Regions from separate parts of the Thioalkalivibrio sp. AKL6 genome, predicted to be linked through region 1. Evidence: predicted binding sites of a transcription regulator. Region 1 holds the regulator's gene; each other region holds the start of a gene.
What was found. The regulator sigma-54, encoded in region 1, starts transcription at its own class of promoters, with help from an activator protein. The targets are predictions, from matches to a motif close to TGGCANGNTNCNTGCTT.

Region 1 (10,252 bases):
GCCCTGCAGGTGCAGCGCCCGGATCTTTGCCAGCCGCGCTCCGAAGGCTAGTTGGTAACCATTAAGCGCACGAAGACACCAAGCAAGGGCGCGAGTCATCCACAGTGGCCGGTTGCGGCCCCATGCGTGATTCTAATGGGGTCAACGGGCAGTGGAAGGTCCTGGGCTCCATCGATCTGCCGGACGCCTGGTGGCGGTGGTCACGTGATTTTTTGAACCCCCCGAGGACGGCGGAGCACAGCGAGGCAGTTTCCGGTTGTTCAGGCGCTTCACGACACGCATCCATACCGTTCGCGGATCCTTTTGCCTCGGAACACACCTGCCCCGAACGCCCTTCTCTAGGTGCTCCGTGGTGCACTTGCTTTGGACGTGCTTCGTGCGTTCGTGCGCTTCGTGGTCGATCCCACTGCTCGTCAGTGGCGGGTGTTGCCGCCGCCATCGGGGACGAACATGCCGTCCTGCGATGGCGGTGAGCGGCGCCCGTGCGAGGCGTGGTGAAACAGCAGGCGCCAGCCCGTGTCCAGCCAGCGCCAGGTCTGGCTGATCAGGATCGTCCCGGTGGGCGTGACGTCGCCCGGTCGCGTGATCGCCTCTTCGATGACCAGGCTGATGATCTCCCCGGTCTCGTGGCGGCCCACGATCTTCGGTTCGATCCCGATATTCAGTTCACGCGCGAAGACCAGCAGCCAGCTCTCCATCACCTCTGCCACGCCCCGGTGGGCGCGCGGGCTGCCCGGGTGGATGCAGGCGATGTCGGGACGCTCGCCCCAGAGGCGCATCATCTGTTCGATATCGGCGGCACGAAAGGCGGCGTAATACGCCTCGACGCAGCGATCGGCATCCGTTGCCATCAGTGCACGCCCCCGGTGGGCCATTCCGGCGTGGGTTCCGGGTCCGGGCTGGCGTGGTGGAGCACCATGCGCCAGCTTTCCCCATCATGGCGGTAGCCATTGGTCGCCAGCATGACGCCGCGCCGTTCACCCTGGACATACAGGTTTTCGCGCAATACGTGGAGGACGAGGTCTTCGCCCGGGATGGCGGTCACCTGGGTCCGGTGTACGACCACCCCGCGCATCCCCGGCAGGATGTCGTCCCAGCTTTCCAGGATGATGTCCGTTCCCTGCAGGCGCTCGCCACCTGGGTGGATGCAGACACACTCGGCACTGTCGTGCCAGATTTCGCGCATGCCTTGTGCATCGCCTGCCTGAAAGGCCGCGTAAAAGGCGGCTTCGGCGGATTCGGGAGAAGGGAACGTGGCCATACCGGTCGGGGCCTCCTGAGACAGAGGGGTTATTGTCGCAGGAGCATCCGCGGATGACGAATATGCGAGATGACGTAATGGGCGCGACCCGCCAGAATGGCGCTCCTTCATCATGGGAGCCCGTATGGCACGTATCCTCGCGACTGGCATTGTCACGCTCGACCACACCCTCGATGTTGCAGCCTTCCCGGCCGAGGACGACGAGGTCCGGGCGCTCGCCAGCACCACCCAGCCCGGAGGCAACGCGACCAACACGGCAACGATCCTGGCGCAGTTCGGCCACCGCCCGGGCCTGGCCGCGGTCATCGCCGAGGGTGCGGCCGGGGATGCCCTGAGCGCGTCCCTGGAGGGGCACGGACTGGATGTTCGTCACTGCGTACGCTGGCCCGGAGCGACGCCGACCTCCCATATTCTTCGTTCCAGGGAGACGGGCAGTCGCACCATCGTCCATCATCGCGACCTGCCCGAACTCGGGGTGGAGGATCTCGCGGGCGTACCCTGGCCGGAATATGACTGGCTGCACTTCGAGGGGCGTAACCCGGAGGCCCTTGCCTCCATCCTGCGGGCGGTGCGCGAGTGCATCTTTGACCAGCCGGTGTCGCTGGAGCTGGAGAAGCCCCGGCCGGGGCTCGACGCATGCCTGGACTATGCCGATGTCCTGATGCTCTCGCGCGACTGGGCGGCGAGCGTGGCGGGCACTCCCGAGGCTGCGCTGCAGCAGCTTTCCGAGCGCTTCCCGGATCGCATCCTGACCGTGACCGCCGGGGCCGAAGGGGCCTGGATGGCCGTGCGGGGCGCGATCCACCATTGTGAAGCGACGCCCGGACTGCGGGTGGTCGACAGCGTGGGGGCAGGGGATACCTTCAATGCCGGGTTGATCCACGCGCTGGTCTCCGGGGAGCCCCCGGAGCAGGCTTTGACGGCCGCTGTGCGCCTGGCGGAGCGCAAGCTCGAGCAGGTCGGCCTGGACGGGCTGGGTAACGCGGCCTCCGACCCGGGAGCGTGGCCCGGATAGCCCCCGCAGGGGGATGGTGGTTGTTGACCGGTGCGGGCGGGACTCGGAGGTTCAGGCCTCTTCGCCGAAACGATCGGCAACCAACTCTGCGAGTGCATCCAGCGCCTCCGGCGCATCCTTGCCTTCGGCCTCGATGGTGATCTCGCTGCCCTGGGCGGCGGCCAGCATCATCACGCCCATGATGCTCTTGCCATTCACCTCCTGCTGGTTGCGGGAGACGGAGACGTCCGCGGCGAACTTGCTGGCCAGGCTGACGAACTTGGCCGCGGCGCGCGCGTGCATCCCCAGGCGATTAACGATGGGGACTACGCGCTGCGGCATCGCTGCACTCCTGATCGCAGAGGAGAATCCCGTCATGGCCGCCCGAAAGGGCCTTGTTGACCAGTTCGGACAGGGGGAGGTGTTGATAGTTGAGCACGCGGATGAGCATCGGCAGGTTGGCGCCGGCGATCACACGGGCATTTGCACCCCGGGCGACACGAATCGCCACGTTGGAAGGCGTGGAGCCAAACATGTCGGTCAGAACGAGCACCCCCGAGCCGCTGTCGAGGGTCGCCAGGCGCTCGCGGGCGCGGGCCAGGACCTCGTCGGGGTCGTCGTTCTGGGACATCGCCATGGACTCGCAGTCCTCGGGCAGGCCCCCGAGCATGCTCTGCGCGGTCTGCAGCAGGGTATCGCCCAGGTTTTGATGCGTGATCAGAATGAGACCAACGCCCATGGATCTGCTCCGATTGCGGGTTCCAGAAGGCCCTCGTCCCGCGTCCAGTGGTTACTGTTTCCCCAGCTCGCGGTGACGGGTGCTAACAGTAACATGTTCCCGATCCTGCCACGCCTCCGCAAGCCGCTCCACCAGATACACCGAGCGGTGTTGCCCGCCGGTACAGCCGATGGAGACGGTTACGTAGCTGCGGTGATCGTCCAGCAGGCGCGGCAGCCACTGCGACAGGAAGCCCTGGATGCTGTCGAACATGGCCGCGACCTCCGCGTGCCGCTCAAGGAACTCGCACACGGGCGGGTCGCGACCGGTCAGGGCGGCCAGATCGCTTTCGTAGTGCGGATTGGGCAAGCAGCGCACGTCGAACACGAAGTCGGAATCCAGCGGTGCGCCGTGTTTGAAGCCGAAAGACTGAAACTGCAGGGATAGCTCGTGTTCCCCGCGCTCGCCTATGCGGTCGCGCAGGGTGCGGGCCAGATCGTGCATCGACAGGCGCGAGGTGTCGACCGTCAGATCGGCCTCCGCCGCTACATGGCCCAGCCACTCGCGTTCGCGGTCGATGGCCTCGACCAGTGGCACGCCGTCGCGCGCCAGCGGGTGGCGTCGGCGGGTCAGATGGTAGCGCCGCAGCAGCACCTCGCTGGCCGCCTGCAGGAACAGGACCTCCACCTGCACCCCGTCCGCCCGTAGTTGCGCCAGGAGATCGGAGAACCCCTCCAGGGCCTCCAGGCCGCTGCGCACATCCACGCCCACGGCCAGATGGCGGTCGGTCTCGGTGTCGTAGTGGCCCTGCCGGACCTGATTAATCAGGTCCGGCAGCAGCGGCAGTGGGAGGTTGTCGACGCAGAAGTAGCCGGCATCCTCCAGGGTGTGCAGGGCCACGGTCTTGCCGGACCCGGACAGGCCACTGACGATTAGCAGGCGCATGGCCGATTCAGCCCTCCGGGTCCGGGTTGGGGACCGTAGTGGCGGGCACCGCGCGATGGTAGGGCGGCTCCTCCGTCTCGCCGCTCATCTGGCGGCGCTGGCGTGCGCGCAGGTCGTCGCCAGCGATATAGCCCTGCATGTGCAGCATGTGGTTGCGCACGGCCGCCTCGATCATCACCGCGATGTTGCGCCCCGGCGCGATCGGCAGGCTGATCAAGGGGACGCGCAGGCCGAGGATATCGATCTCGCCGCGGCGCCCGTTCAGCCGGTCATCGGGGACCGGCGAGGGTTCGCCATGATCGCGCAGGTCGATGATCAGGCGCAGGTACTTGCCGCCCTTGATCGCGGAATCGCCGTACATGGCGCGGATGTTGAGCACCCCAAGACCGCGCACCTCGAGCAGGTCCTGGAGCAGGGCCGGGCAGTGGCCGCGCACGATGTCGGGCGCAATGCGCGCGAACTCGGGGGCATCGTCGGCGATCAGGCGATGCCCGCGCGAGATCAGTTCCAGTGCGACCTCGCTCTTGCCGACGCTGGAGGCGCCGCTGATCAGCACCCCGATCCCGAGGATCTCCATGAACACGCCGTGGCGCACCTCGAAATGGGCCAGGCGCTGCTGCAGGAAATAGCGCAGCAGCGAGATGATCTCGTGACTGCTGGTGCTGGAGCACAGGATCAGCGGCAGCGCCTCCTGCGGGGCGTCGGGCATCTCCGAGAACGGACAGGTGTCCTCGGCGAAGATCACCGCGGTGGTCCCAGTGCGGGCCATCTCCAGGATCAGGTCGTTGCACTGGGTGGCGCTGAGGCTGGAGATGTAGCGGGCCTCGAAGTCGCCGATGATCTGGATGCGGTTGGGCCGGATCAGGTTGAGATGGCCGGCCAGCGGCAGGTCGTCCCCGTCGTCGCCGACCAGCTTGCGGTCGGGTGCTGCGTGTTCGCCGTGTACGAAGCGAAGATCCAGGCGGTTTCCCATGGCCTGGATCAGGCTCTCCACGTTGATGTCGCGGGCGATCCCGCCTTCTCCCAGCGCCTCGTTCATGGCAGACGCTGCGCGCCGGAATCGCGGCTGGCGGCGGGTTCCACGGGCTTAGTCCTCGCTGAAGCGGCGCACGAGTTCCTGTTCCAGGGCCGTCGCATCCCCGGCCCGGCGCAGCGCTCCGATGGTGTCTGGCTGCGACAGGCCGCGGGCGAGCTGGGCCAGCAGGTCGAGGTGGTCGCCGGTGGCGGCCTCCGGGACCAGCAGTGCGATCAGGATATCGACCGGCTCGTGATCCATGGCGTCGAAGTCGACGCCCTTGTCCAGGCGCAGCACGGCCACGCGCGGCGCCTCGAGATCGGCCAGGCGGCCATGGGGAATCGCAACCCCATGGCCGAGACCGGTGGATCCGAGTTTTTCGCGCGCGGACAGGGCCTCGAAGATCGCGTTGCTCCCCGGTCCCGTGCCGTCACCTCCGCCGGCGAGGAGGTCCGCCAGGGCCTCCAGGGCCCGTTTCTGGCTGGAACACTCGGGTTGCAGGCCAATGCGCTCGGAGGTGATCAGCTCGGCAATCGTCATGGATCAGGAGGCCTGCTCGCGGTTGCGCTGGGCACCTTCGGCGCGGTGGTGATCCTTGACCTTTTCCTTGTGCTTGATCAGCTGACGGTCGACTTTGTCGATCAGCGCGTCGATCGCGGCATACATGTCCTCGTGAGAGGCCTCGGCGTGGATGTGATTGCCGCTGACCTGGAGATTCGCTTCGGCCTGGTTGTGCTGATTCCGGGTCTTCTCGTGGGTCAGCACGACGTGGACGTCGATGACCTTGTCGAAGTGGCGCTCCAGCTTCGCGAACTTCTCGTTGACGTAGTCGCGCAGGGCGTCGGTGATGTCCACGTGGTGGCCGGTCAGGTTGATCTGCATGGTCAGGACTCCTTGGTTACTTGCTGCCGGTGGGCATCGAGGCCATCTGCCGGCGTTCGCTGGATGAAGGGATGTGCATCGCCTCGCGGTACTTGGCCACGGTGCGGCGCGCTACGTTGATGCCCCGGTCCGACAGGACCTGGGCGAGCCGGGCATCGCTGAGCGGCTTGTTCGGGGGTTCGTCGCCAATCAATTCGCGAATCATGGCACGGATGGCGGTGGCGGAACACTCGCCGCCATCGTTCGTGCCGACATGGCTGGAGAAGAAATACTTGAACTCGAAGACCCCGCGCGGGGTGTGCATGTATTTCTGCGTGGTAACCCGCGAGATGGTCGATTCGTGCATCTCCAGGGTCTCGGCAATGTCGCGCAGGATCAATGGCTGCATCGCGACGTCGCCATGCTCGAGAAAGCCCTGCTGGCGATGGACGATCGCCTCGGCGACCCGCAGCAGGGTGTCGTTGCGGCTGTGCAGGCTCTTCAGGAACCAGCGTGCCTCCTGCAGCTGATCGCGCATAAAGGCGCTGTCGCGGGCATCCGAGACCTGGCGCACCATGCCGGCGTAGAGGTCGTTGATGCGGATGCGCGGTGCGATCTCCGGGTTTAGATCCACGCGCCAGCCCTCGGTGGTGTGGCGCACGTAGACATCCGGGACTACGTATTCCGAGGTGGCGGAGCTGATCTGTGCGCCGGGGCGCGGGTTCAGGGTGCGGATCAGATCCAGTGCGCGGGCCAGTTCGTCCGGGTCGCGTACGCCGGACTGGCGCTGCAGGGCCTTGTAGTCGCGCTTGCCCAGGCTGTCCATGCCGTGTTCCAGGATCGCCCGTGCGGCCTCGCGGGCCGGGGCGTCCGGGGCCAGTTCGCGTAGCTGGATCTCCAGGCACTCCCGCAGGTTGCGCGCGCCGACCCCCAGCGGGTCGCACTGCTGAATCCAGTGGAGCACTGCCTCGACCTCGTCGACGCCGACGGTTTCATCCTCGCCTCGGCTGATGGTCTCGGCCAGGGTGTCGAGGTCGCCCTCGAGATAGCCGTCGGGGCTGATGGCGTCGATCAGGGCCGCCCCGATGCGCTGGTCGCGCGGTGTCAGATGGCTCAGATGCAGCTGCCACAGCAGGTGATCCTGCAGGCCCTCACCGTCGTCGTCGCTGGTGTTTTCCAGCGGGTCGCGGTCATCCACGCCCTTGTTGGGTGTCGGGGCCGGCTCGTAGATGTCGTCCCAGCGGCTGTCGGTCGTCAGTTCCTCGGGGATCACGTCGTCGCTGGTGGTGGTGGCCTCCATGCGATCGCCTTCCACCAGCTCGCCGTCCTGGTTCAGGCGCTCGGTGTCGGCCTCGGCCTCTTCGTCCTCGACCTGTTCGAGCATGGGGTTGCTCTCCAGCGCCTGCTGGATCTCCACCTGGAGCTCGAGCGTGGACAGCTGCAACAGGCGGATCGCCTGCTGCAGTTGCGGGGTCATGGTCAGCGTCTGACCCAGCTGCAGATTCAGGCCGGGTTTCAGCATCGGGTATGCGGGGCGAGGGTGGGCATTGATGGAATCTTAAAGCCTGCCTTGTGGTTTGTGCACCGACCGGGCCGCATGTGGGGCGCTTTCACAGGCGGAAGTTCTCGCCGAGATAGACCCGGCGCACCTGGGGATCGGCCAGCAGCTCGTCCGGTGTCCCGGCGGCCAGCAGGCGGCCTTCGCTAAGAATATAGGCCCTGTGGCAGATGCCGAGGGTCTCGCGCACGTTGTGATCGGAGATCAGTACGCCGATGCCGCGCTGGGCGAGATGCCGAATCACGTCCTGGATGTCGCCCACCGAGATCGGGTCCACCCCGGCGAAGGGCTCGTCCAGGCAGATGAACTTCGGATCCCCGGCCAGGGCGCGGGCGATCTCGGCGCGGCGCCGTTCGCCGCCGGACAGCGCGATGCCCGGGCTGTGGCGCACGGTCTCGAGCTGGAACTCCTCGATCAGCGCATCGCCAATGCGGCGGCGCTCGTGGCGATCCAGCCCGGGGCGCAGCTCGAGCACGGCCTGCAGGTTGTCCCACACGCTCAGGCGGCGAAAGATCGAGGCCTCCTGCGGCAGGTAGCCGAGGCCGGCGCGCGCGCGCACGTGGATGGGGGCGCGGGTGATATCGCGCTCGCCCAGGGTGATGCGCCCGGCATTGGGGCGGATCAGCCCGACCAGGCTGTAGAAGCAGGTGGTCTTGCCGGCCCCGTTCGGGCCCAGCAGGCCGACCACCTCGCCGGGCGCGAGGTCGACGTCCACCTGGTCCAGCACCGTGCGCTGGCCGTAGCGCTTGGTCAGCTCGCGTCCGATCAGGCGGTCGTTGGTTTGTGCCGATGTGGCGGATGGGCTGGGGGCGGTGGCGTTCATTCGTCGTCGCGCGGCTGGATGGTGATGCGCACGCGCTCGCTGTCGCCTTCGCCGCGTTCGGCCTCGATCACGTCGGTCGTCAGGTCGTAGGTGATGCGCTTGCCGCGCGCCTCCTCGCTGGTGGTGATCACATGGGCCTGGTCGGTGAGGATCATGCGGTCTTCGTTCAGCAGGTAGTCGATGCGCAGGGCGGTGGCAATGCGCATCTCTCCGGTTTCCGGATCGGGTGATTCGAGGCGTGCCGGCTCGCCGTGGGCCTCCATTTCGTAGGGGCGGCGATCGCGGGTGCGCACGTAGACCTTGTCGGCCTCCAGGGTCATGTCGCCGCGGATCACGATCACGTCGCCGGTGTAGGTCCCCAGCCCCTGGCGTTCGTCCATCTCCGCGCGGTCGGCAGTGATCTCCACCGGCAGCGCCGGGCCCGAGCCCTGCTGGGCGAGCGCGGGCGTGGCCAGCAGGGCGAGCAGCAGGAGCGCCGCCACGCGGGCACCCGGTTGGCCCGGACGGTGGCGAAGGCTATGGGGATTCGGGGTCATGCGCGGGATCCTCCTCGCTCGTCTCGCTGTAGAGCGAGTACACGTCATGGAACAACTCTATGGTATCCCCTCGCGAGTCCACGCGCAGACCGGTGCCGCGCTGGAACAGGCCCGGCTGGTTCAGGGTGGAAAGGGCATCCGAAGTGGCGACCATGGTGTCGGTGGCGACGCGAACATCCCGCGAATCGATGATGGTCTCCACGCGTTCGCCGCGGGGCGGCTGTACGCCGTGGGTAGGGCCCACCAGGTCCAGGGTCGCGGCTGCCGGTTGATGCAGCGCGGCCGGGGCGGTCCAGCGCCATTCGATACCGCCCTCGGCGAACAGGTCGAGGTCCGGGTCGTCCACCCACTGGGGGCCGTCACGGCCGAACTCGCGCAGGCGGGTGCCGCGCAGCCGATGGCTCAGTTCGCCGTCGTCGCCGGTGGCATGCAGGGTGAAGCCGTCAATCTGCAGCGTGACCTCGCCCTCGGGCGGGCTCAACTCGGCCTGCGCCAGGGGCGCGGCTGCGAATGCGAGCACGGCCAGGGCCCATCCGAGTCGGCTGCGAATCCTGCGGCTCATCCGTTCAGGTAGGTCTCGAACAGCGCGTCGAGCCGGCCCTGCGCGGCCAGCAGGCCCTCGCAGGCCTCGCGCACGGCCCCGCGCCCACCATGGGCTTCGGTCACCCACTGGGCATGCTGGCGCACCAGCGGGTGGGCGTCGCCGACCGCGATCCCGAGCCCGACCCGCTGCATCGCTGGAAGATCCACGATGTCGTCGCCCATGAAGGCCGCTTCGGCGGGGTCGTGACCGGTGCGCTGCAGCAGTTCGTGCAGGGCTTCGCCCTTGTCGCGGCGGCCCTGGATCAGATGCTCCACTCCCAGGTCGCGCATGCGGTGCTCGACGACCCCGGAGGTGCGCCCGGTCAGGATGGCGATCTCGATGCCGCCGTCCAGCGCCAGGCGGATGCCGTGGCCGTCGCGGCTGTTGAAGGCCTTGTACTGCTCGCCGCCGTCGCCGAGGAACAGGCTGCCGTCGGTCAGCACGCCGTCCACGTCCAGGATCAGCAGGCGAACGGCCTGCTGGTGGGTGCGCAGAGTGGTGGCATCCAGGTTCATCACGCCACCCCGGCGCGCAGCAGGTCGTGCATGTTGATCACGCCCACCAGGCGGTTTTCGGCGTCGGTGACGGGCAGGGCGTTGATGCGCCGGCTCTCCATGGCCTCCAGGGCCTCCACCGCCAGCCAGTCGGGCTGCGCGGTGTGGCCGCCGGTGGTCATGGCCTCGCCGATGGTCAGGCCGTCCAGGCTGTGCCCGGCATCCAGGGTGCGGCGCAGGTCGCCATCGGTGAACACGCCCTGGATCTCGTCGTCGGCGCCGGCCACGATCACCAGCCCCAGGCCCTTGCGGGTGATCTCGAACAGGGCGTCCTTGAGCGGGGCCTCCGGGGTGATGCGCGGGATCGCGTCATCGGTATGCATGATATCGGCGACATGCACCAGCAGACGTCGGCCAAGGCGGCCGCCGGGGTGCGAGCGGGCAAAGTCGTTGGCGGTAAAGCC
Region 2 (10,252 bases), 110 kb from region 1:
GAGATCAAGCGTCTGATCCACCCGCACGCGCGGATCGCCGTGAAGGTCAACGGGAAGGAGGCCCCGGATCGCGTCGTGCAGGCGGTGTGGGGCTTCCTGGCGGCCTACGTGATGGTGTTCGTAGTGATGATGCTGGGGCTGATGGCATCCGGTCTGGATCAGGTCACCGCGTTCTCGGCAGTGGCGGCCTCGCTGAACAACCTGGGTCCCGGTCTGGGCGAGGTCGGGCCCAACTTCCAGTCGATCAACGATTTCAGCAAGTGGGTCCTGGTGGTTGCGATGCTGATGGGGCGCCTGGAAATCTTTACCGTTCTGGTGCTTCTGTCGCCCGCCTTCTGGCGGCGTTAGCCTGACTGTACGTATCGGCACGCGCCGAGGGAGGTACCCCATGAGCGACATGATCGAACGCTTCCAGAATATGCTCGACGGCGGCCAGGATTCCGCCATGCTGCGTTTCTCGCTGGGCAATGCCCTGGCGACCGATGGCCAGCTGGAGGCCGCAGTGCCCCATCTGCAACGGGCGCTGGATCTGGACGGCGGCTATTCCGCGGCCTGGAAGCTGCTGGCGAAGACGCTGGTGGAGCTGGAGCGCCCCGAGTCGGCCCTGTCCACCTGCGAGCGCGGTATCCGCGTGGCCACCGAGAAGGGTGATCTGCAGGCCGCGAAGGAGATGGAGGTCTACGCCAAGCGCGCCCGCAAGCAGCAGGCCGCCACGGACGGGCCCACCGACGGTGCCGGGGGCGCATGAGCGCTGTCGACGACGAAACCGGGCGGCGCGAGGGTGCTGGTGCCTACCAGGCCCCGCTGACCGCCGCGCACTTCGCCCCGCGTTACTGGGGCAGCTGGCTGTTGCTGGGCCTGGCCTGGGTGCTGCAGGAGTTGCCGCGCCCGGCCGTGCGCGGTCTCGCCGGCGGGCTGGGCCGGCTGATTCGCCGGTTGGCCGGGCGCAGTCGGGCGGTGGTCGAGCGCAACCTGGAGCTGTGCTTCCCGGCGATGAGCGCCGCGGAGCGCGCCCAGCGCCTGGAGGCCTATTACCGCTACCAGGCGCAGACGGCGCTGGACTACGGGTTGCTGTGGTTCGGCAAGCCCGGCCAGCACGCCGCCCGCATTCGCATCGAGGGTCTGGAGCACTACGAGCGCCTGCGCTCCGGCGGGACGCCAGTGATCATCCTGGCGCCGCATTCCCTGGGGCTGGATTACGGCGGCGTGCGCATGAGTCAGATGTTCGACGGCGTGTCCTTCGCCAAGCCGATGAAGAACCCGGTGCTGGAGTGGATCAACCACCGCAGCCGCACGCGCTATTCCGGCGATATCTTCGCCCGCGGCCAGGGCCTGCGCCCGGCCATTCGCCAGCTCAAGCGCGGTCGCTTCTTCTATTACCTGCCGGACGAGGACCTGGGCGCGGAGGGCGCGGTATTCGTGGATTTCTTCGGTGTGCAGAAGGCCACGCTGACCGCGCTGGCGCGTCTGGCGCGCATGTCGAAGGCGGCGGTCCTGCCCAGCTTCGCCTGGTATGACGCGGCGGCGGACCAGTACGTGATGCGCCTGTGGCCGCCCCTGGAAGACTATCCCTCGGGGGATGATGCCGTCGATGCGCGGCAGATGAACGCCGCCATCGAGCGTGGCATCGAGCAGGCCCCGGCGCAGTACCTGTGGTCCATGCGCCTGTTCCGCACCCGGCCCGAGGGCGAGCCGCGCCTGTACCCCGCGCGCGAGCGCTGATCCCGCCCGCATGCCCGAGGGCGACACGATCCACAAGCTGGCCGCCGCGTTGCGGCCGGTACTGGAGGGCGCCACGCTGACTGCGGTAGCGACCCGCGCCCGGCGCGGCGATCCGTTGCTCGAGCATGGCGCGATGACCGCCGGGACCGTGCAGGCCCGGGGCAAGCACTTGTTGCTGGATCTTGCAGCTGCGGATGGCCGGCCGTGGCAATTGCGCACCCACCTGGGGATGTACGGGACCTGGCACCAGTACGCCCCGGGTGTCGCCTGGCACAAGCCGGCCTCCAGTGCCTGGGCCATCCTCAGCCTCCCGGAGCGGGTGCTGGTCTGCTTTCATCCTCGCGAGCTGCAGTGGCGCCCGCGCACGGCGGGGGCGGCGGATGTCCCGCGTCTGGATGCCCGTGTCGGCCCTGATCTGCTGGACCCGGCGATCGACCTGGATGCCGTGGTCATGCGGGTGCGGACCGTCGCGGACCCGGCGCGCCCGATCCTGGATGTGCTGCTGGATCAGTCGCTGGCGGCGGGCATCGGGAACATCTACAAGTCAGAGGTGCTGTTCCTGCAAGGCTGTCACCCGCTGTGGCCTCTCGGGCAGGTATCGCAGCGGGTGCTGGCGGGGCTGTACCGCGATGCCGAGCGGCTGCTGCGGCGCAACCTGAAGCCGGGTCCGCGCATCACCCGCGAGCGCGCGGAGGAGGGGGCGTTCCTGAACGTCTATGGCCGCCGTGGCGAGCCCTGCCGGCAGTGCGGCGCACCGGTCGAATATGCCCTGCTGGGCGAACACGGCCGCTCGACGTACTGGTGCCCTGTTTGCCAGCCGAGGGAACCCGTCGCCTGAACACAGGTACCAATGGACATCGGACCGAACAAGGAGCGAGCCATGAGCAAGCGCCAACATATCCTGGGACGTGTAACGGTGGTTCCCATGACCGTGGGCCTTCTGGTGGCATGCACCGGGTCCTCCGGGGTCTCGGCCGAGGGCCTGGAGGGCGGGCAGCAGGATCTGCAGGTCAGCGTGCTGCACGAGGAACTGAATCACCCCTGGGCCATCGCCTTCCTGCCCGACGGCGGTGCACTGATCAGCGAGCGCCCGGGCACCCTGCGCTGGTTCGAGGACGCCGAGGCCTTCGATGGGCAGGGCGCGCTGGTCCCGGGGTTGCCGGACGACCTGCAGGCGCGCAACCAGGGCGGTTTGCTGGATCTTGCCCTGCATCCGGAGTTCGCCGAAAACCGCTGGCTGTACTTCACCTACTCGGCGAGCGTGGAGGGCGGACTGACGACCCGCCTGGCGCGTGGGCGCTTCCAGGATGGCGAGCTGCAGGACGTGGAGACGCTGTTCACCGCCGAGCCGGGTGTCAGCGGCGGCCGCCACTTCGGCAGCCGCATCGTGTTTGACCAGGCCGGGTACGTGTACATCAGCGTGGGTGACCGCGGCGATCGCGATCATGCGCAGGACACCTCCACCCATATCGGCAGCATCATCCGGCTGCATGACGATGGTTCGGTGCCGGATGACAACCCGTTGGTGGATGAACCCGACGCCCGCCCGGAGATCTGGGCCTGGGGTGTGCGCAACCCGCAGGGCATGGTGATGGACCCCGAGACCGGCACCTTCTGGCAGAACGAGCATGGCCCGCGCGGGGGTGACGAGGTCAACATCATTGAACCTGGCCTGAACTACGGCTGGCCGGTCATTACCCACGGCGAGGAATACCGTGGCGGCCAGGTGGGCGAGGGTCTGACCGAGAAGGAGGGGATGGAGTCACCGCTGCATCACTGGACGCCTTCCATTGCCCCGTCCGGCATGGCGATCCTGCGCGATCCGGCCTTTGCCGACTGGGATGGTGACCTGCTGGTCGGCGGACTGGCGCACCAGACACTGCGCCGCCTGACCTTCGACGGGCGCGACCTGGTCAATGAGTCCGAGGTGCTGCCGGATCTGGATCGCCGTGTGCGCGACGTGCGCGTGCACGAAGGCGCAATCTATGTACTGACCGACCACAACCCGGGGGAGCTGATCCGGCTCACCCCGGCCGACTGATGGAGTCGCCGATGTTCGCATTTTCCGAGCCGCGCATGCCCGCGCCCGAGCAGGCCTTGTCCGGGCGCGAGGAGCCGATGCCGGTTCCCGAGCGCCACATGGTGCTGGGAACCCCGTTGGCGCCGCCATACCCCGAGGGCATGCAGGTGATTCAGTTCGGCATGGGCTGCTTCTGGGGCGCCGAGCGCCTGTTCTGGCAGCTGGACGGGGTGTACTCCACCAGCGTCGGTTACGGTGGGGGCTATACCCCGAATCCAACCTATCGCGAGGTATGCAGCGGCCAGACCGGGCACACCGAACTGGTGCGTGTGGTATTCGATCCGCGGCGAGTCGACCTGGATGCGCTGTTCCGCACCTTCTGGGAAGGCCACGACCCGACCCAGGGCATGCGCCAGGGCAACGACGTCGGTACCCAGTACCGCTCCGCGATCTACACCACCGATGCCGACCAGCTGGCGGCCGCCGAGACCAGCCGCCAACGCTTCCAGGCCGCGCTGGACAGGGCGCGGGGCGGAACGATCACCACCGAGATCGTCGAAGGGCCGGCGTTCTATTTCGCCGAAGAGGATCACCAGCAATACCTGGCCAAGGTCCCCCACGGCTACTGCGGCCTCGGCGGCCTCTCCGTGCCGTACCCGGTCTAAGCGCCTGCCCTTCTTCATGTCTTCGTGCGCTTGGTGGTGAATCGGGTTTTAGCCTGTATTGGCGGCGGCCTGAACGAGGGCGTGGAACAGACGCTGGTGGCGGCGCTTCTGGGGCAGGTATTCCGGGTGCCACTGCACGCCGATGCACCAGCCGCGGTCGGCCTCGATCGCCTGTACCACGCCGCTGCTCTCGCGGCCGGCGACCCTTAGCCCGCGACCCAGGCCATCCACCGCCTGATTGTGCAGGGCGTTCACGTGTAGCGTGGCGTCGCCCAGGATGTCCGCCAGGTGGCTGCGCGGCTCCAGCTGGACCGGCTTGACCGGCAACAGGCTGCGGGCCTGTGGTGTTTCCACGTAGAACTCGCCCAGATCGCGCTGCAGCGTGCCGCCGCGCACCACGTTGACCAGCTGCATGCCGCGGCAGATGCCGAGGATCGGCCGGTGATCGTCCAGCGCGCGGTGGATCAGGGCCTTCTCCAGGCGGTCGCGGTCGACGTCCAGTACGCCGCCGTGCGACTGGAACAGCCGGCGCAGAAGCCACAGGGCCGGGTAGAAGAGGTAGCCGATCAGGCGCTGCGAGAGGCGGCGCTCCGCCTGGCGGATGGCGGCCGCATCCGGCCCGTCGGGCAGGGTCTCGCCGTAGAGCTCGGGGTCGACATCCGCCCCGCCGCCCACGATCAGTCCGTCGAACGGGCAACGGCCGCGCGGTCTCCCCGGACGCAACCGCAAAGGGCGGCCTCCCGCGCGCCACACCGCCAGGGCGGTGAACAGCCAGGCCGGACCCCCGCCCTGGTCCGGCCCGGTGATCGCGATCACCGGGCGACGGGCTTGGGGCGTGACCCGGCTGGTTGCATTGGGAGCCGAGTCAGAACCAGTCACGGAGGCGCTGGCTCCAGTCGTCGGCCCAGCGGCCGAGGGCCTGGCCGGGGCGGTCCAGGTATTCCCGCGACAGGCGCTCCAGGCGTTCCGGATCCGCCGCCAGACGTTCCACCTCGACCCAGCCATTGAACGGTCGCGCCAGGCTCCAGTCCGGGTCGTCGATCTCGCAGTTCGGCAGGCGGTAATGGAAGGCCGGGCGCGGTTTGATCAAGTCGTGTTCCACCGGTGCGGCGTTGACCCGTTCCGGGTCCAGGTGGGCAAACAAGGGCAACAGGTCCAGTGGTCGGTTGCGGGTCGGGCTGTGCGCCAGGTAGGCATCGATCAGGCCGGCCTGATCGGGTTGGAAGTCCGGGTCCAGCATGTGGCGTACAAAGGGCCCGGGAAACGCGCGAATGTAGGGCGACAGTCGCCGTGCCAGGTCGATTGCGCCGGCCGCGGTGAGGGCCTCGGCCATCAGCAGGAAGCTGCGCAGGATCGCCAGCAGCCACTCGGCATCGGTACGGTGGATCTCGATATTGATCTGCAACCCGAAGGCGTAGAGAAACGAGCGTTCGGTGCCCTGGGCGCCGGCCTCTTGCAGGGCCGCGCGTACCCGGTCCAGGCGGGGCAGGTCGGCCACCGGGATCGGCGGGGCCACGATTTCATGCGGGACCAGGCGGCCGGCGGCGTCGGCCAGCCAGCGATCCAGCGCCGCCTTGTCGGAGTCGTCCAGCGAGATGCCGAGGCGCGCGAGATGCTCGCGGTAGGCACGGTCCTTCAGCACCCGGGCGTCCAGTTCCAGCTGGAAGTCGCCGACATCGGTATCGCGCACGCGGGCGACGAACGCACTGTCCGGCACGATCTCCCCCCCGAATTCGGCCTTTACTGCTTCGGCCATAATCTCCAGCGAGACCCCGGCCATCTCGATCTCTACCCCGATGCGACGCGGTTCGCCCTCGGGGCTGTCGGGCCACGGGAGGTCGTGGAAGGGCTCGCTCATGCGTGTCTCGAAGCCGTGCAAGGAGAGCTCCATGATAACGGCTCGGTGTACCTCGTGCGGCCCGGGCAGTAGGATAGGCGCCGACCTACAGGAGCCCGCCGAGCCCATGGATCGAATCTATCTGCGCGACCTCGAAATTGATGCCGTTGTCGGTGTCTACGACTGGGAACAGCGGATCCAGCGCCGCCTGCGATTCGACATCGAACTGGCGGCGGATACCCGCATCGCCGCCTATTCCGGCGAGATCGGCGATACCGTCGATTACGAGGCGGTGGCCAACGCGGTGCGTGCCATCGTCACGCGCGAGCCGCACGCGCTGCTGGAATCCCTGGCCGAAGAGATCGCCGAGGCCCTGATGGCCCAGTTCGGCACCCCCTGGGTGCGCATCAAGCTGGGCAAGCCCGGGGCCGTTCCCGGTGTACGCGAGGTCGGCATCGAGATCGAACGCGGCACCCTCGCGACGTCCGACTAGCCCCTCTTCTCCTGCGGGTCCTTCCGGCCCGCTTTCCTGTCTCTTGTTCCGCGTCTGCCCCGTGCGGAGGCCGGACCGTGTTCACACTTTTTGTTGAGCGCACGCTTTTGGTGCGTGTGCACTTTTAGTGCGCACCATCCAGAGGCAAAACCTCGTGGTTCGGCCGCAACACGTGTTGTGAAAAGCCGATTTTGCTCCCTTTTGGTACTTGGCACAGCCCGTGCAAGGACCGGGTGTCGACTACGCGACACTCGATTGACCAATCTGGGAGATGACCAATATGAAGAAGTTCACCCGTTCCGCGCTGGCCGCTGCTGTCCTCACCGTAGGCTCCACCGGTGGCGTCGCGTTTACCTCCACCGCCGCCGCGGAGCTGTCCGTGAACATTGGTGCGGTGTCCAACTACTACTTCCGGGGCTTTTCCGAAAGCGATGACGGTGCGGCCATTCAGGGCGGCATTGATTACGAGCATGCCTCCGGGTTTTACGCCGGAACCTGGCTGTCGAACGTCGATTTTGGTGATGACACCAGCTACGAACTCGATCTCTATGCCGGATTCGCCGACGAGTTCGCCAGCGGGTTCGGATATGACGTCGGTTACATCTATTACGCCTATCCCGACGCCCGGGATGATACCGGCTCCCTGAGCGCCGACTTTGGCGAGATCTACGGGGAAGTCAGCTTTGATACTGGCACCGTCGGTCTCTACGGCGGCATGGCCTATGTTGTTCACGACAGTGATGACTCGGCCTTGCAGGATGACGACATGTACTTCTACGCCGGTCTGGATATCCCGTTCATGGATGTCTACAGCGCCGGGTTCCTCGTGGGTCGTACCCGCTTCGACGATTCCGATGCCGAAAACTACACCCATTATACCGCCAGCCTGGCGCGCGACGCCGGGGACTGGGGCGAATTCAGCCTTAACCTCGAGTACGTCGACGAATCCGACGAGGACCTGGGCGCCTGGGTGGGCTGGTCCAAGACGTTCTGAAGCCGGCTATTACCTCTTAATGCAAAGGCGGGTCCGTGTTCCGACGGGCCCGCCCACAGGAGTCTGACATGAAGATGATTACCGCCGTGATCAAGCCGTTCAAGCTTGATGATGTTCGCGAGGCGATCTCGGAGATCGGCGTGCAGGGCATGACCATGACCGAAGTGAAGGGTTTTGGTCGCCAGCGCGGTCATACCGAGTTGTATCGCGGTGCCGAGTATGTAGTCGATTTTCTGCCCAAGGTGAAGCTTGAAGTGGCCGTTGACGAAAACCTGGTCGACCAGGTCGTCGAGGCCATTTCAAAGTCCGCCAGCACGGGCAAGATCGGCGACGGCAAGATCTTTATTACGCCGGTGGAGCAGGTCGTGCGCATTCGCACGGGCGAAACCGGACCGGAAGCGCTTTAAACCTTTGCCTTCCAGCGAATGAGGAATTTCAATCATGGAAATTGAACAGCAAGTTGTCGAACTCGCCTATGCGATGGACACCTTTTACTTTCTGGTGGCCGGTGCACTGGTGATGTGGATGGCCGCGGGCTTTACCATGCTCGAGGCCGGTATGGTGCGCACCAAGAGTGTGGCCGAAATCGCAACCAAGAATATCGCCCTGTATTCGATCGCCAGCATCATGTACATGCTGATCGGCTATAACATCATGTACAGCGATGGTCTCAGCTCCATCATCCCGGGGCTGGGCTTCCTGATCAGCGGCGACAACGCAGTCGCGGACGTGCTGGGTAGCGGTGGTGACATCTACTACTCCGATCGTGCCGACTTCTTCTTCCAGGTCGTGTTCGTGGCCACCGCGATGTCCATCGTCTCGGGTGCCGTGGCCGAACGCATGAAGCTGTGGGCCTTCCTGGCCTTTGCGGTCGTGCTGACCGGCTTCATCTACCCGATCCAGGGCTTCTGGAGCTGGGGTGGCGGTATCCTCGACCAGATCGGCTACCTCGACTACGCCGGTTCCGGCATCGTCCACTTCACGGGTGCCGCTGCGGCGCTGGCCGGTGTGTTGCTCCTCGGGGCGCGCAAGGGCAAGTACGGCGCGGATGGCAAGATCAACGCCATTCCGGGTTCCAACATGCCGCTGGCCACGCTGGGTGTGCTGATCCTGTGGCTGGGTTGGTTCGGCTTTAATGGCGGGTCCGAGCTGAAGGTGTCGGACATCGAGTCCGCCAATGCCGTGGCCGCCGTGTTCGCCAACACCAACCTGGCCGCGGCCGGGGGTGTGGTGGCCGCGCTGATCACCACCCGTCTGATCTTCGGCAAGGCCGACCTGACCATGGCGCTGAACGGAGCGGTTGCGGGGCTGGTGTCCATCACTGCCGAGCCGCTGATGCCCAGCCCGGTCCTGGCGATGATCATCGGTGCCGTTGGTGGCGTGATCGTGGTGTTCTCGATCGTCGCCCTCGACAAGCTGAAGATCGACGACCCGGTTGGTGCAATCTCCGCGCACGGGACGGCCGGTATCTGGGGCGTGATGGCGGTCCTGCTGTCCAACCCGGATGCGACCTTCTTCGGCCAGATCGTGGGCCTGCTCGCCATCTTCGTGTTCGTCTTCGTGGCCAGCCTGATCGTCTGGGCGATCCTCAAGGCGGTGATGGGCATCCGCCTGAGCGAAGAGGACGAAGCCATGGGCGCCGATATCGCCGAGTGCGGTCTCGAGGCCTACCCGGAGTTCACCGGGAAGCAATAAAGCCTCTTAACCTGAAACCGGGGTCGGGCCGTAACCCGGCTCGATCCCGATACATCGTCTCCTCCGACGCCGACAAGACAGTCTCCCAGGACTTGGATGTTGGCCTTTGGGCGCCCCTTTATCGGGCGCCCTTTTTTTGTTCGGCACACCCTGTGGGAGCGGGCTTGCCCGCGACCCCCCCGCCCGCGGCGGTTCTTGCGACTGATGCCCGCGGGTTACTAACACCCCGGCCGGCTCTCTTCCCAGCAAGCAGCGTCTCCCGGTCCGGCCATTCATCCCCGTACCCTGGCTTCGGGTACGATCCCGCTTTTGCCGCACCGGAAGCCTGTCGCATGGATCGCCTGCTGGACGTCCGACAACTGAAAACAGCCCAGCTGGGCCCGCTGGACCTGGCGGTTCAGCCGGGCGAACTGGTGCAGGTCACCGGCGCCTCGGGTGCCGGCAAGTCCCTGCTGTTGCGCGCCCTGGCGGATCTCGACCCCAGCACGGGGGAGGTGATGCTGAACGGCGAGGCGCGCGACGCCATGCTGCCGGTCCAGTGGCGCCGGCGCGTGGCCTATGTGCCGGCCGAGACCGCCTGGTGGGGCGAGCGCGTGGACGAACACCTGCCGGCCGATTTCTCGCGCGAGGCGGCCCTGCACCTGCTGGAACAGGTCGCGTTGCCCGAGGCCTCGCTGGGGTGGGAAGTCGAGCGTCTCTCCAGCGGCGAGAAACAGCGCCTGGGTCTGGTGCGCGCGCTGCTGAACCGGCCCCGTGTCCTGCTGCTGGACGAGCCCACCGCCAACCTGGACCTGGAGAACACCAAGCGCATCGAGCGCGCGGTGCG
Region 3 (10,252 bases), 340 kb from region 1:
TGGGAGAAATCCCAGGTTCATTGAAGTGGGTTTGCCAGGGACTGTCCACAGATGTCGGGATTGTTTACAGCTGGCGAACTGACGGGCAAATCACGGCGCAGGCGACTCGCGCGAGGATGAGCGAATCCCTGTCATTTCTGTGTACTGGTACAGAGTTTGCTGCTGCACACACAGGGTAGAGTTTCACATCCGCAGCGGCCCCTGCACCGACCATCAAGGATCGCTGATGAGTCACGAAAAGTTGGCACTGGAGCTCGCGGACTTCTGGTTCCCCGCAATCGTGAACGAGACATGGGCAGAACGTCTCCGCATCCTCGACGAGATCCATGGCCAGCTATACCAGGACCTGGAAACCGCCGGGGAGTACGAACAGGTCTCCGCCAGCTTCGTCGCGGCGTTGATCAACCGGCTGGGGTCGCCCCCGATCACCGAACCGGCACAGGCACAGATCTACGCCGGATCGGCGGAGGAGCAGCACTGGGGCGCAGCCATCGCGTGGCAATTCGGCGAGGGACAAGAGGCCGACGAGGCCACTAGCGAGCAGAGGGAACGACGGCGCTGGCCGCGCGAGGCGGTCAACCTGCGCACGGAAATGTGGATCCAGGGACGGCCGGCTCACTGCCGTCTGATGGACATCTCGCGCTCCGGCGCGCGCGTCATGCCGCTGCGCTACCAGCCACGGCCACCGCCCGGGACCGCCATCCGGGTAATCGTGCCGAATGACGGCGCCCGCGACGGCGTCGTTGTGTTTTCCAGTCCACGGGGGGTCGGGCTGCAGTTCGCGAATGCCGCCGCCTGAAGCGAGCGGCTACTAATCTCCAACCCACGGGAGCAGACAGATGAATCACTGGACGACCATTCAGGCAGAAATCGCAAAAGCGTCCCCGCAACCGCTCGTCGCGTCCGATTTCGGACGCGCCCGATCAGATGGATAGCCCCGGCCGGATCCGCACCTACCTCGCCCGGTCGGAGGCCGCCCGACGCATTCATTACCGGCTGCGTTACGAGGTGTACTGCCGCGAAACCGGGTTCGAACCCGCCGAGCAGCACCCGGAGGGCATTGAGCGCGACGCCTACGACGAACATGCCGAACACTTCCTGATCAGCCACGAGGGTCGCCCGCCGGAAACGCGCTGGGTCGGCGCGATGCGCCTGATCCTCCCGGGCAAGCGCCCACTGCCGACCACGACAAACTGCCGACTGTTCCCGGAGGTGGAGGCCGACGCCGATGTTCCGGCAGTGGAAGTTTCGCGACTGATCGTACGCGGGGCCTCGCCCGAGGTGCTTTATCACCTGTGTCAGGCCTCGCAGGAATACGCACGACGGCATGGATACCTGCGCATGTTCTTTCTGGTGCGCCCGGCGCTCGCGCGACTGCTGCGATGTCATGGCCTGCCCGTCGAGGTCTGTGGCTCGCCGCACCGGCATCGCGGCACACGCATACCCTGCCTGACGCACACGGACGAAGCGGGCGAGGCCCTGAAGGCCTGGCGGCAGCGATTGCAGCTTCCGGCACTTTCGGAAGTTCCGCACTACACTGCATGGGAGAGTCCCGGACCGGAATGCACGCCGCGCCATGCGGAAGCTCCCGAGCCATGGGGTCCGCCCTCGGATACGGCGGGGCTCGTAGCAGGAGGAAACTAGTCGTGGAAAGCGACTCGGTAGTCAGTGCGTTCAATCGGTACTTCGACCTCTCCACGCGCACCGGGCAAAGCCTGGAGGAGATCCAGCATCTTCGCTATCAGGTGTACTGCAAGGAGTTCGGCTTCGAGCGTGAAGAAGACTGCCCGGGGCACAAGGAGATCGACGAGTACGACACCCAGGCCTGGCACTGCCTGCTGGAACACAAGCCCAGCGCCATGGCGGCCGGGTGTGTGCGAGTGGTCCATGTCGACGCCCATGATTCGATCACGCAATTGCCGATGGAACGCCATTGCAGCGAGAGTTTTTTCGACAGCGCCTGGCGCCCCGACCGGCTGGACCGCGACAACATCTGCGAGGTATCCCGCCTCGCCGTCCACGGCATGTTTCGGCGGCGCCATGGCGAGACGGCCACACCGTTCGGCGACATCGAGGCACTGGAAATTTCGCCCGACCAGGTTCGCGTATTCCCGATCCTGGCGGTCAGCCTGTTCGTGGCCGCCACCCTGCTCTGCGTGCACCACCGCAAGCAGCATGCCTTTGCCATGATGGAGCCAGCACTCGCCCGCATCCTGCGCCACACCGGACTCGAGTTCACCCAAATCGGCGAGATCGTGCACTATCACGGCAAGCGTGCGGCATTCTATATCGATTCCGGGGAGGCGTACGAAAGCATCCGGCGATCCAGTGCCCTGAGCGAGCTGTGCCGGCACGTGGAGTCGACCCTGCTGCGCAGACCACATCCACTCCCCACCGCGATGCCGATGAAGGCCATCCGGCCACGCGCTGCCCCCATGCGCCCCAAAGTCTTGCCGGCCGGGCGGACGTGGCGCCCGCAACCAACGAGACCTGAAAATGGATACCACGGGTTGAGGAATTGAGCTCCGCCTTCGACTACCAGACGGCATTCGCCCGCACCGTCGGCTGGGTGACCACCAGCGAACTGCAGCAGATGCGCGGGGCGCGGATTGCAATCGCGGGCCTGGGCGGTGTTGGCGGTGCCCATCTGCTGACACTCGTGCGCCTCGGGATCGGCCACTTCCGCATCGCCGATCCGGATATCTTCGAACTGCACAACATGAACCGTCAGGTCGGGGCAGCCCTGTCGCGCCTGGACCGGCCCAAGGTCGAGGTGCTGGAACAGATGGCCCGGGACATCAACCCGGAGCTCGAGATCGACGCGTTCCCGCAGGGCATCAGTCCGGACAACCTCGATGCGTTCCTCGCCGGCGTGGATGTCTATGTCGATGGCCTCGACTTCTTCGCCTTCGACATCCGGCGCCAGGTGTTCGCGGCCTGCGCCGAGCGCGGCATCCCGGCCGTCACGGTGGCGCCCCTCGGTATGGGGGCGGCGCTCCTGAACTTCCGTCCCGGCGGGATGAGCTTCGATGCCTACTTCGACCTGCACGACGGCCTGGACGACGAGGAGCTGGCGCTTCGTTTCATGATCGGCCTGGCCCCCGCCATGCTGCAGATGGGCTACCTGGCCGACCCGTCAGCCGTCGACCTGGCCGCGCGGCGCGGGCCCTCCACCCCCATGGCCTGCGACCTGTGCGCCGGCGTCATGGGAACCGAGGTGCTCAAGCTCTTGCTGGGCCGCGGGACGGTCACGTGGGCCCCGCGGGGCGTGCATTTCGATGCCTACCGCCAGCGCCTCGCGCGGACGTGGCGCCCGGGCGGCAATCGCAACCCGCTGCATCGCCTGCTGATCCGCATGGCCCGCAAGCGACTGCACGCCCAGCGCGCCCAACAGCGGGCCGCGACCCCGGGGGTACAATGACGCCATGATGAACCGGATCGCCATGTTCGCCGGCACGGCCCTGCTGCTGTCGGCCACCGTCCTCCCCACCGCGGCCCTGGCCGAGGAATCCGCGGCACGCGATCTGGCGCGCGCAGTGCACGAACGCCCGGACGGCGACGACGCCGTCACCCGCGGCATCATGACCCTCACCGGCGGCGGCCGCCGCGAGCGGGTACGCGAAAGCTACGAATACCGCCTGGAAGGCGACGAGCCCGGCGCCAGCCGCAACCTCATCCGCTTCACCTCGCCGCGCAACATCGCCGACACCGCCATCCTGATCCACAACCACCCCGGGGGTGACGTCGATCAGTGGTTGTATCTCCCCGCCATCCAGCGCGAGCGCCGCATCAGCAGCGAGAACCGGGGCGGCAGCTTCGTGCAGTCGGAACTCTATTTCGAGGATCTGGAAGACCGCGAACCACACAAGGACCACCATCGCATCCTGGGCGAGGAAACCTACGAAGGGGCGCCCGTCACTATCCTCGAAAGCATCCCCGTGGACTCCGGCAACTCCGTCTACAGCAAGCGCGTCAGCTGGATCCACAAGGAGACCCTGCTGCCGCTGCGAATTGACCTGTACGAAGGGGGGGACGAACCGTCCAAACGCCTGGAGGTCCAGCGGATCGAGGACATCCAGGGCTACTGGACGGTCACCCGCAGCGCCATGACCGATCTCGCCAGCGACCGCACCACCATCCTCGAGGTCGAGGACGTGACCTACAACAGCGGGCTGCCGAGCGAGTTGTTCACCATCCGCGGCCTGTCGGACCCGAGCCTTGCGCGCCCCTATCGCCCATAACGCCGACGGCCTCCGGGCCGGGGGGCACCCCGCCCTGGCCCTCGCCGCGTTGCTGGTGCTGGGCCCCCTGCCCCTGGCGGCCGCCTCTCCGGGTCCCTATACGGTTCAGCCGGGCGACACCCTCTGGGACTTGGCCGAGCGCCTGCGCCCGGACCAACACACCTCCATCCAGGAAACGGTCCGGCTTCTGTTCGAGCACAATCCGCACGCCTTCACCGGCGACGAACGCACCCTGCAGGTGGGCGCCGTCCTGTCGAGCCCGGATACCCCTGCCGGCCAGGCCAGGGCCGCCGACCCAGCGCACGCCGCACCTCCGCGAGACCCCCAGCCCACCGACTCGGCATCGGCGGACAGCGTTGCGGCCACCCCCGACGGCGAAACACGGCGCGAATTTGTCTTTGGCGACAGGCCGGACGAGGACACAGAGGCGGAAACCGAAACCGGCACCTCCGCCTGGGACCTGCGCGTCGACGAGGCGATGGTCGAACTCGGGGTCCTGGGCACGTCCGGGCGCCCCGTGGATTACGTGCAGCACGGGCGCGCCGTGGTCAGCGCCCGGCACAACCTGAACGAGGACTGGGACCTGCGCCTGGGCGCCCGCCTGGACGTCCAGGCGCAACAGGGTGGCGACTATCCGCGCACGACGCGGGCCCGCGCCGACTACGACGAGAACTTCCTGCGTTACCGCGGCGACCGCACGCGCATCACGGTCGGCACCCAGCGCATCCTGTGGGGACGGGTGGACGAGATTCCGCCCACCGACCGGCTCAGCACCAAGGATCTGACCCGCTTCGGGCTGGCCCCCTACGGCGAACGCCGACGCGCGAATCCCGCCATCCGCGCGGAATTCTTCGAGGGGCCCTGGCACGCCGACCTGGTGTTCCTGCCCATCTTCCGGCCGGCGGAGCTGCCCGATCGCGACAGCCTCTGGCACCCGGTGGACCGCAACCGCGGCCGCCTGCTGGGGCTGCCGCAGGACCCGGCACTGGCGCCCCTGATCGAACAGGCCACGCTCGACGACGATGTCTCCGGCAACGGCGGCGCCGGGGTGCGGCTGGGACGCTCTGGGCGGGGCGCCGACTTTGCCGTAACAATCCAGCGCGCCCGGCACTCGCAGCCCTACTACCGCTTCGATGCCGATACCCGCCAGGCCATCCTGACGGGCCAGCCCGCCGGCGACCCGACGCTGGAGGCCGTGCACCCGCGCACATGGGTGGTCGGCGGTGACACCGCCTTTGCCATCGGCGCCTGGACCTGGCGGGCCGAGGCCGCCTGGCTCAGCGATGTACCGGTCACCCGCGCGGACGATCTGCGCCAGACCACGGTGGAAGGCGTCGACTGGGTGATCGGTGCCGAGGGCTTCCCCGGGGACGGAGATTTCCGCATGACCACGCAACTGGCCGGCCAGCACCTGCTGAATGCCGGGGACATGCTGGATGCCCGGGAGAGTTACTTCCTGACCGGGGAACTGGAAAGCCCGTTTGCCGGCCACAACTGGCGCGCCCGCATGCGGTACTCGGTTGGCCTGAACCGGCGCGACATCTACCTGAACCCGGAACTCGCGTGGATTGCCCGCGAGCCCATGGAGTTCTATATCGGCCTGCACTGGCTGGACGGTGCCGAGGGTACCGCCGGGGGCTTCTATCGCGATAACCGCATGCTGGTAACGGGCTGGCGGGGTCAGTTCTGATGCGCTGGCTCCGAGGGCACCCCCTGCTCGCGCTGGGCATCCTGGCCCTGCTGATCCTCCTGCCCGGCCCCGTCCTGCTGCAGGTCAATCTGGACAACGCCCCAGAATCCTATTTCCCCGAGGACGCCCCGGCCGTCACCTTCGATCGTGAACTGCGCGAACGCTTCCCCCAGGATCAGGTGCTGGTCGGCCTGTTCACCGGAAGCGATCTGTTCGAGACGGACTTCCTGGAGCGCATCGATGCGCTGGCACAGGACATGGAGGCCGACCCGACCGTCGAACGGGTGCTGTCGGTCACCACCCTGGATCACATCCGGGCGACGGCGGACGGCTTCACGGTGGATCGTCTGGTCGACGGCCGGGCGCTGGACGAACGCACCCCGGAACAATGGCGCGAACGGGTGCTGCGCGATCGCTTCGCCCCCGGCCTGGTGGCCGGCACCGGAGGCGAGGCCCTCGCCGTGATCGTGCGCCCGCACGCCCTCGACAACAGCCTGCAACGCCTGCAACTGGAACGCCTGCTGCGCGACCGGATCGGCGCACATGACCTGGAAGACGAGCTGGCGGCCATTGCCGGACACATTGCCCTGGATGTCGCCCAGCTCCGGGCGATGGTCAAGGACCTCGCCTTCCTGGTTCCGGGCACCATGACCGTGAGCCTCCTGCTCCTGTGGTGGCTGTTCCGGCGTCCGCTGGTGGTCGTACTGTCCGCCGCCACCATCAGTGCGGTGACCGGCCCCGCGATCGCCCTACTGATCCTACTGGACCGCCCGTTCACGCTGATCTCCGCCATCCTGCCGCCGTTGCTGACGGCGCTCACGGTGGCGATGCTGATGCACTTCTTCAACGCCATGCTGCACGCCGCGCAACGCGGCCATCAGGGGCGCGCGCGCGTGGAAGCGGCGCTTGCCGCCGTGGCCCGGCCCACGTGGTTCATGGCGCTGACCACCGCGGCGGGGCTTGCCTCGCTGCAAGTCAGCAGCATCCGGCCGATCGAGACCTTTGGCCTGATCGGGGCCTTTGGCGTCCTCCTCGCCGCGGCGATTGTGCTGCTGCTGCTGCCGGCGATCATGGGACGCTGGGACCGCGGCGACTGGCTCACGCCCAAGCGCGGATTGCTCCTGCTCGACCGCGTGACCGCGCTGGCGGCACACCTGGCAATCCGCCGGGCTGGCTGGGTGCTGCTGGCCACGGCCATCCTCCTGGCCCTGGCGATCCCGCAGATCCGACACGTCGAGGTCGAGACCGATCTGTACGCCTTCTTTGACGACAACCACTCGATTACCCAGGCCACCCGCGCGGTGGAGAGCGAACTCTCCGGGGTGATGGCACTGGAGGTGGTGTTCGACGGCCCGGACTGGGACAGCCTCCAGGATCCGGGCCGACTGCAGGCGATCCAGCGCGTACAGCACTGGCTGGACCAGCGACCGGAGGTCGACTACAGCCTGTCCCTGCCGGACCTGGTCGCGGAGATGCACTGGGCCTTCAACGAGGAAGATCCGGACTACCGCCGGATCCCCGACGACCCCAACCTGGTCGCCCAGTACCTGTTCATCTACGACGGCCGCGATCTGTTCGATGCCGTGGACCGCGACTTCGAACGCAGCCGCATCCTGCTCAACCTGAACGCCCACGGCGCCCGGTCCATCAACGCGCTGATGGACGATCTGCGGGGGTATCTGGAGGCCAACCCACCGGCCGATCTCGAGTGGGACATGGCCGGCATGGCAAGGCTGTTTGCGGATCAGGAACGCCTGCTGATTCAAGGCCAGCTCCACAGCCTGTATGCCGTGGCGGCGATGATCACGCTGCTGATGCTGCTGATGTGGCGCTCCGTTCCCCTGACCCTCCTCAGCATGATCCCCAACCTGGCACCGGTGGCGATGATCTTCGCCCTGATGGGCCTGCTGGGCATCTGGCTGGACATGGCCACGGCCATGATTGCCAGTGTCGCCATCGGGATCGCCGTGGACGACACCATCCACATCCTGCACAACTATCGCCAGCGCCGCGGGCGTGGCAGTCCGGTTGCCTGGGCACTCGCCCGGAGCTTCCGCCGCAGCGGTCGCGCGATTACCGCCACGACCATCGTGCTGGTGGCTCAGTTCCTGCTGCTGGCGCTGTCCGACTTCCAGCCCACGGCCGCCTTTGGCTGGCTGACCGCCTTCGGGCTGATCGCGGCCCTGCTGTTCGACCTGCTGGTACTCCCCGCCATGCTGGTCGTCGCGCATCGACTGTCGCGGGCGCGTACCGCCTAGACCCGTCGCGCCCGCCAGACCCGACCGGTCTTTCGGTGTTCGCGTACCCCGCACATCACGCCCCCTCGCAAACGGCCCGTCGCCCCGGTCCTTTGCCGGTCCCAAGGGCCTCCCGTGGCCCGTTGTCGATAGGCTTTACAAGTAGCCATTTCCGGCAGGTCACTGATTTTATGGAACTTGTTGCCCATGGACCCCTGCCCATCGGCCTGAAGCCCCGAACCCACGCCAGCCTTCGTCGACCCCCTTTACAGTTCCGCCCCGAGATCGCGGGCAAACCACCCGCACACGGCGGCGAATGCAAAACCCGCCGCCAAGCCCCTTAAATATCTATCGCAACAACAATGGGTTATGAGCTATCAATTCTCAAGCCCAAGATTGGCACGGCATCTGCTTTGTAATAACTGCGACAGCAACAGACTCGGCCACCAGGCCAAACCCCGGCGATGGTTGAATCGTTTTAAATTGAGCATCAGGAGAAATACCTTGAACGCGAAAAAAGTACTTCTTGCTTCGCTCTGCGTCGGCATTTTCGCCGCAGGTGCGAGTACCGCGACGGCAGCGGAGGTGATCGACTTCGACATGAACCTCGACGCCACCGCAAACTACAGCGGATCGGTCGAAAACGTCCGCCGGATCCAGTTCGACCTGAACACTCAGACCTTCCAGTACATTCAGGACCCGAACAACCCGGTTCAGGTCGGCGATGTGTTCTATGACCGCGGGTACGGCGATGCCACGTCCTACCGAACCGTCACCAACGCGGCCGCACCCCAGTCCGGCGACATCCTTGGTAACGACTACTCCATGGGGCTCCTCTGGGACGAACTCCGCGGCGTGGTGACCGGCACCGATACAGTCGGCGGCAATTACGTCGTCAACGCCAACTACACCGCGGTAGGCACCGACAACTTCCAGCTGTTCATGTCCGGCGTGACGCCCGGTTTCGGTCAGGACTATGAAGCGGCGGCGGCACACTACAGCGCCGGCGAACAGGTCATGGAGATGGCCCTGAAGTCCGGCAACAGCATCCTGGAATTCGACAGCCAGGGCGGGGCCTTCATCGAGGGGACCTTCACCTTCGAATTCGAGGTGGTGAACGTGCTGCCGGGCTTCTGGTTTACCAGCGACGGCATCGACTTCGCCGACCTGCTGGAAGACGAAGAAGGCAATCCGACCTTCATCGTCTCCGCCTTCGCCAGCGCCGGCACCATCCAGGAACCGCCGCCGGAGACCTTCTTCGGTGACGATGCCAACAACGTGTACGGCGACACCCGCGAAGGCCAGTCCCTGTTCAGCGAAACCCAGTCCACCCACGATGGCAGCCTGCGCTTCGCAGTGCCGGAACCGGGCACCCTGGCGCTGATGGGCCTGTCCCTGCTGATCCTGGCCGGCTTCATCGGGGTCGGTGGCATCCGCCGCCGCTCCGCCTACCGCCAGGCCGCATAACCGACGCTAGAACGCTTTCTAGTCTTGATGGCCCTCCCCCCGGGGCATCGAGTTGAGGGCTCCCTTCGGGGAGCCCTTTTTTTGTTCCGCGATCCGCGGCCCGGTACTACCGCCCTCATGGACCCTAGTGCGAACCAGCCACCAACCGTCCAGTGTGCTGGTCCAATCATGGTGGGCACATCGATTGGTGGAATGATGAGCATGCGATCGAGGAGCTGGAGAAGCGTGCTGTCGGTTGCCCCCTCGTCGCCGTCCTGCAGGCTCAACGGACCGGCCGCTTCCGGCTGGAGCTCCTGCAGACGCTGTGCCCGCTCGAGTGCCTCGTCGTAGCGTCCTGTCTGCAACAGGTACAGCACCAGCGTGGTATCCACCTGCTGGGCCGAGGCCTCGCCGCCTCCGGCGGCGCGCAGCGCATCCAGACCTTCTTCCGTCTCCCCGCCCCGGAGCAGCGCCACCGCCAGCAATTCCTGGAGACCCTGCGAACCCGGGCTCGACGCAGCCGCGTCGCGCAACGCATCGATGCCGGCTTCGGAATCGCCGGCAACCAGCAGCAGTCGCCCGCGCAGCTCGGCCATGTCGGCCGGCTCGCCGGTGTAGTCACGGCTTGCCCGCTCCAC

Region 2: a site for sigma-54 is predicted at 6,947-6,963, ahead of D575_RS0104050 (TorF family putative porin). Genes of this name have one in related genera too.
Region 3: a site for sigma-54 is predicted at 8,566-8,582, ahead of D575_RS0105125 (PEP-CTERM sorting domain-containing protein). Genes of this name have one in related genera too.

What each region holds. Positions count from the first base shown of each region.
Region 1 is NZ_AQXS01000008.1:84,561-94,812, reverse strand. Features, by position in the region: gene D575_RS0103555 (shikimate kinase) at 1-51, shown strand, start outside; gene D575_RS0103550 (nuclear transport factor 2 family protein) at 414-875, opposite strand; gene D575_RS0103545 (nuclear transport factor 2 family protein) at 851-1,261, opposite strand; gene D575_RS0103540 (PfkB family carbohydrate kinase) at 1,386-2,276, shown strand; gene D575_RS0103535 (HPr family phosphocarrier protein) at 2,328-2,597, opposite strand; gene D575_RS0103530 (PTS sugar transporter subunit IIA) at 2,569-2,994, opposite strand; gene rapZ (RNase adapter RapZ) at 3,046-3,918, opposite strand; gene hprK (HPr(Ser) kinase/phosphatase) at 3,926-4,957, opposite strand; gene D575_RS0103515 (PTS sugar transporter subunit IIA) at 5,006-5,473, opposite strand; gene hpf (ribosome hibernation-promoting factor, HPF/YfiA family) at 5,477-5,815, opposite strand; gene D575_RS0103505 (RNA polymerase factor sigma-54) at 5,832-7,316, opposite strand; gene lptB (LPS export ABC transporter ATP-binding protein) at 7,405-8,175, opposite strand; gene lptA (lipopolysaccharide transport periplasmic protein LptA) at 8,172-8,711, opposite strand; gene lptC (LPS export ABC transporter periplasmic protein LptC) at 8,692-9,231, opposite strand; gene D575_RS0103485 (HAD family hydrolase) at 9,270-9,809, opposite strand; gene D575_RS0103480 (KpsF/GutQ family sugar-phosphate isomerase) at 9,809-10,252, opposite strand, start outside.
Region 2 is NZ_AQXS01000008.1:193,522-203,773, reverse strand. Features, by position in the region: gene D575_RS0104095 (TrkH family potassium uptake protein) at 1-348, shown strand, start outside; gene D575_RS0104090 (tetratricopeptide repeat protein) at 389-748, shown strand; gene D575_RS0104085 (lysophospholipid acyltransferase family protein) at 745-1,722, shown strand; gene D575_RS0104080 (DNA-formamidopyrimidine glycosylase family protein) at 1,733-2,560, shown strand; gene D575_RS0104075 (PQQ-dependent sugar dehydrogenase) at 2,603-3,763, shown strand; gene msrA (peptide-methionine (S)-S-oxide reductase MsrA) at 3,775-4,407, shown strand; gene D575_RS0104065 (gamma-glutamyl-gamma-aminobutyrate hydrolase family protein) at 4,456-5,223, opposite strand; gene D575_RS0104060 (amidoligase family protein) at 5,273-6,298, opposite strand; gene folB (dihydroneopterin aldolase) at 6,372-6,737, shown strand; gene D575_RS0104050 (TorF family putative porin) at 7,018-7,731, shown strand; gene D575_RS0104045 (P-II family nitrogen regulator) at 7,800-8,138, shown strand; gene D575_RS0104040 (ammonium transporter) at 8,173-9,426, shown strand; gene D575_RS0104035 (ATP-binding cassette domain-containing protein) at 9,759-10,252, shown strand, end outside.
Region 3 is NZ_AQXS01000008.1:423,061-433,312, forward strand. Features, by position in the region: gene D575_RS0105090 (PilZ domain-containing protein) at 227-799, shown strand; gene D575_RS0105095 (acyl-homoserine-lactone synthase) at 928-1,644, shown strand; gene D575_RS0105100 (PEP-CTERM/exosortase system-associated acyltransferase) at 1,647-2,522, shown strand; gene D575_RS0105105 (ThiF family adenylyltransferase) at 2,519-3,421, shown strand; gene D575_RS0105110 (outer membrane lipoprotein-sorting protein) at 3,426-4,241, shown strand; gene D575_RS0105115 (LysM peptidoglycan-binding domain-containing protein) at 4,219-5,931, shown strand; gene D575_RS0105120 (RND family transporter) at 5,931-8,189, shown strand; gene D575_RS0105125 (PEP-CTERM sorting domain-containing protein) at 8,673-9,635, shown strand; partial or broken gene D575_RS0105130 (lipopolysaccharide assembly protein LapB) at 9,617-10,252, opposite strand, start outside.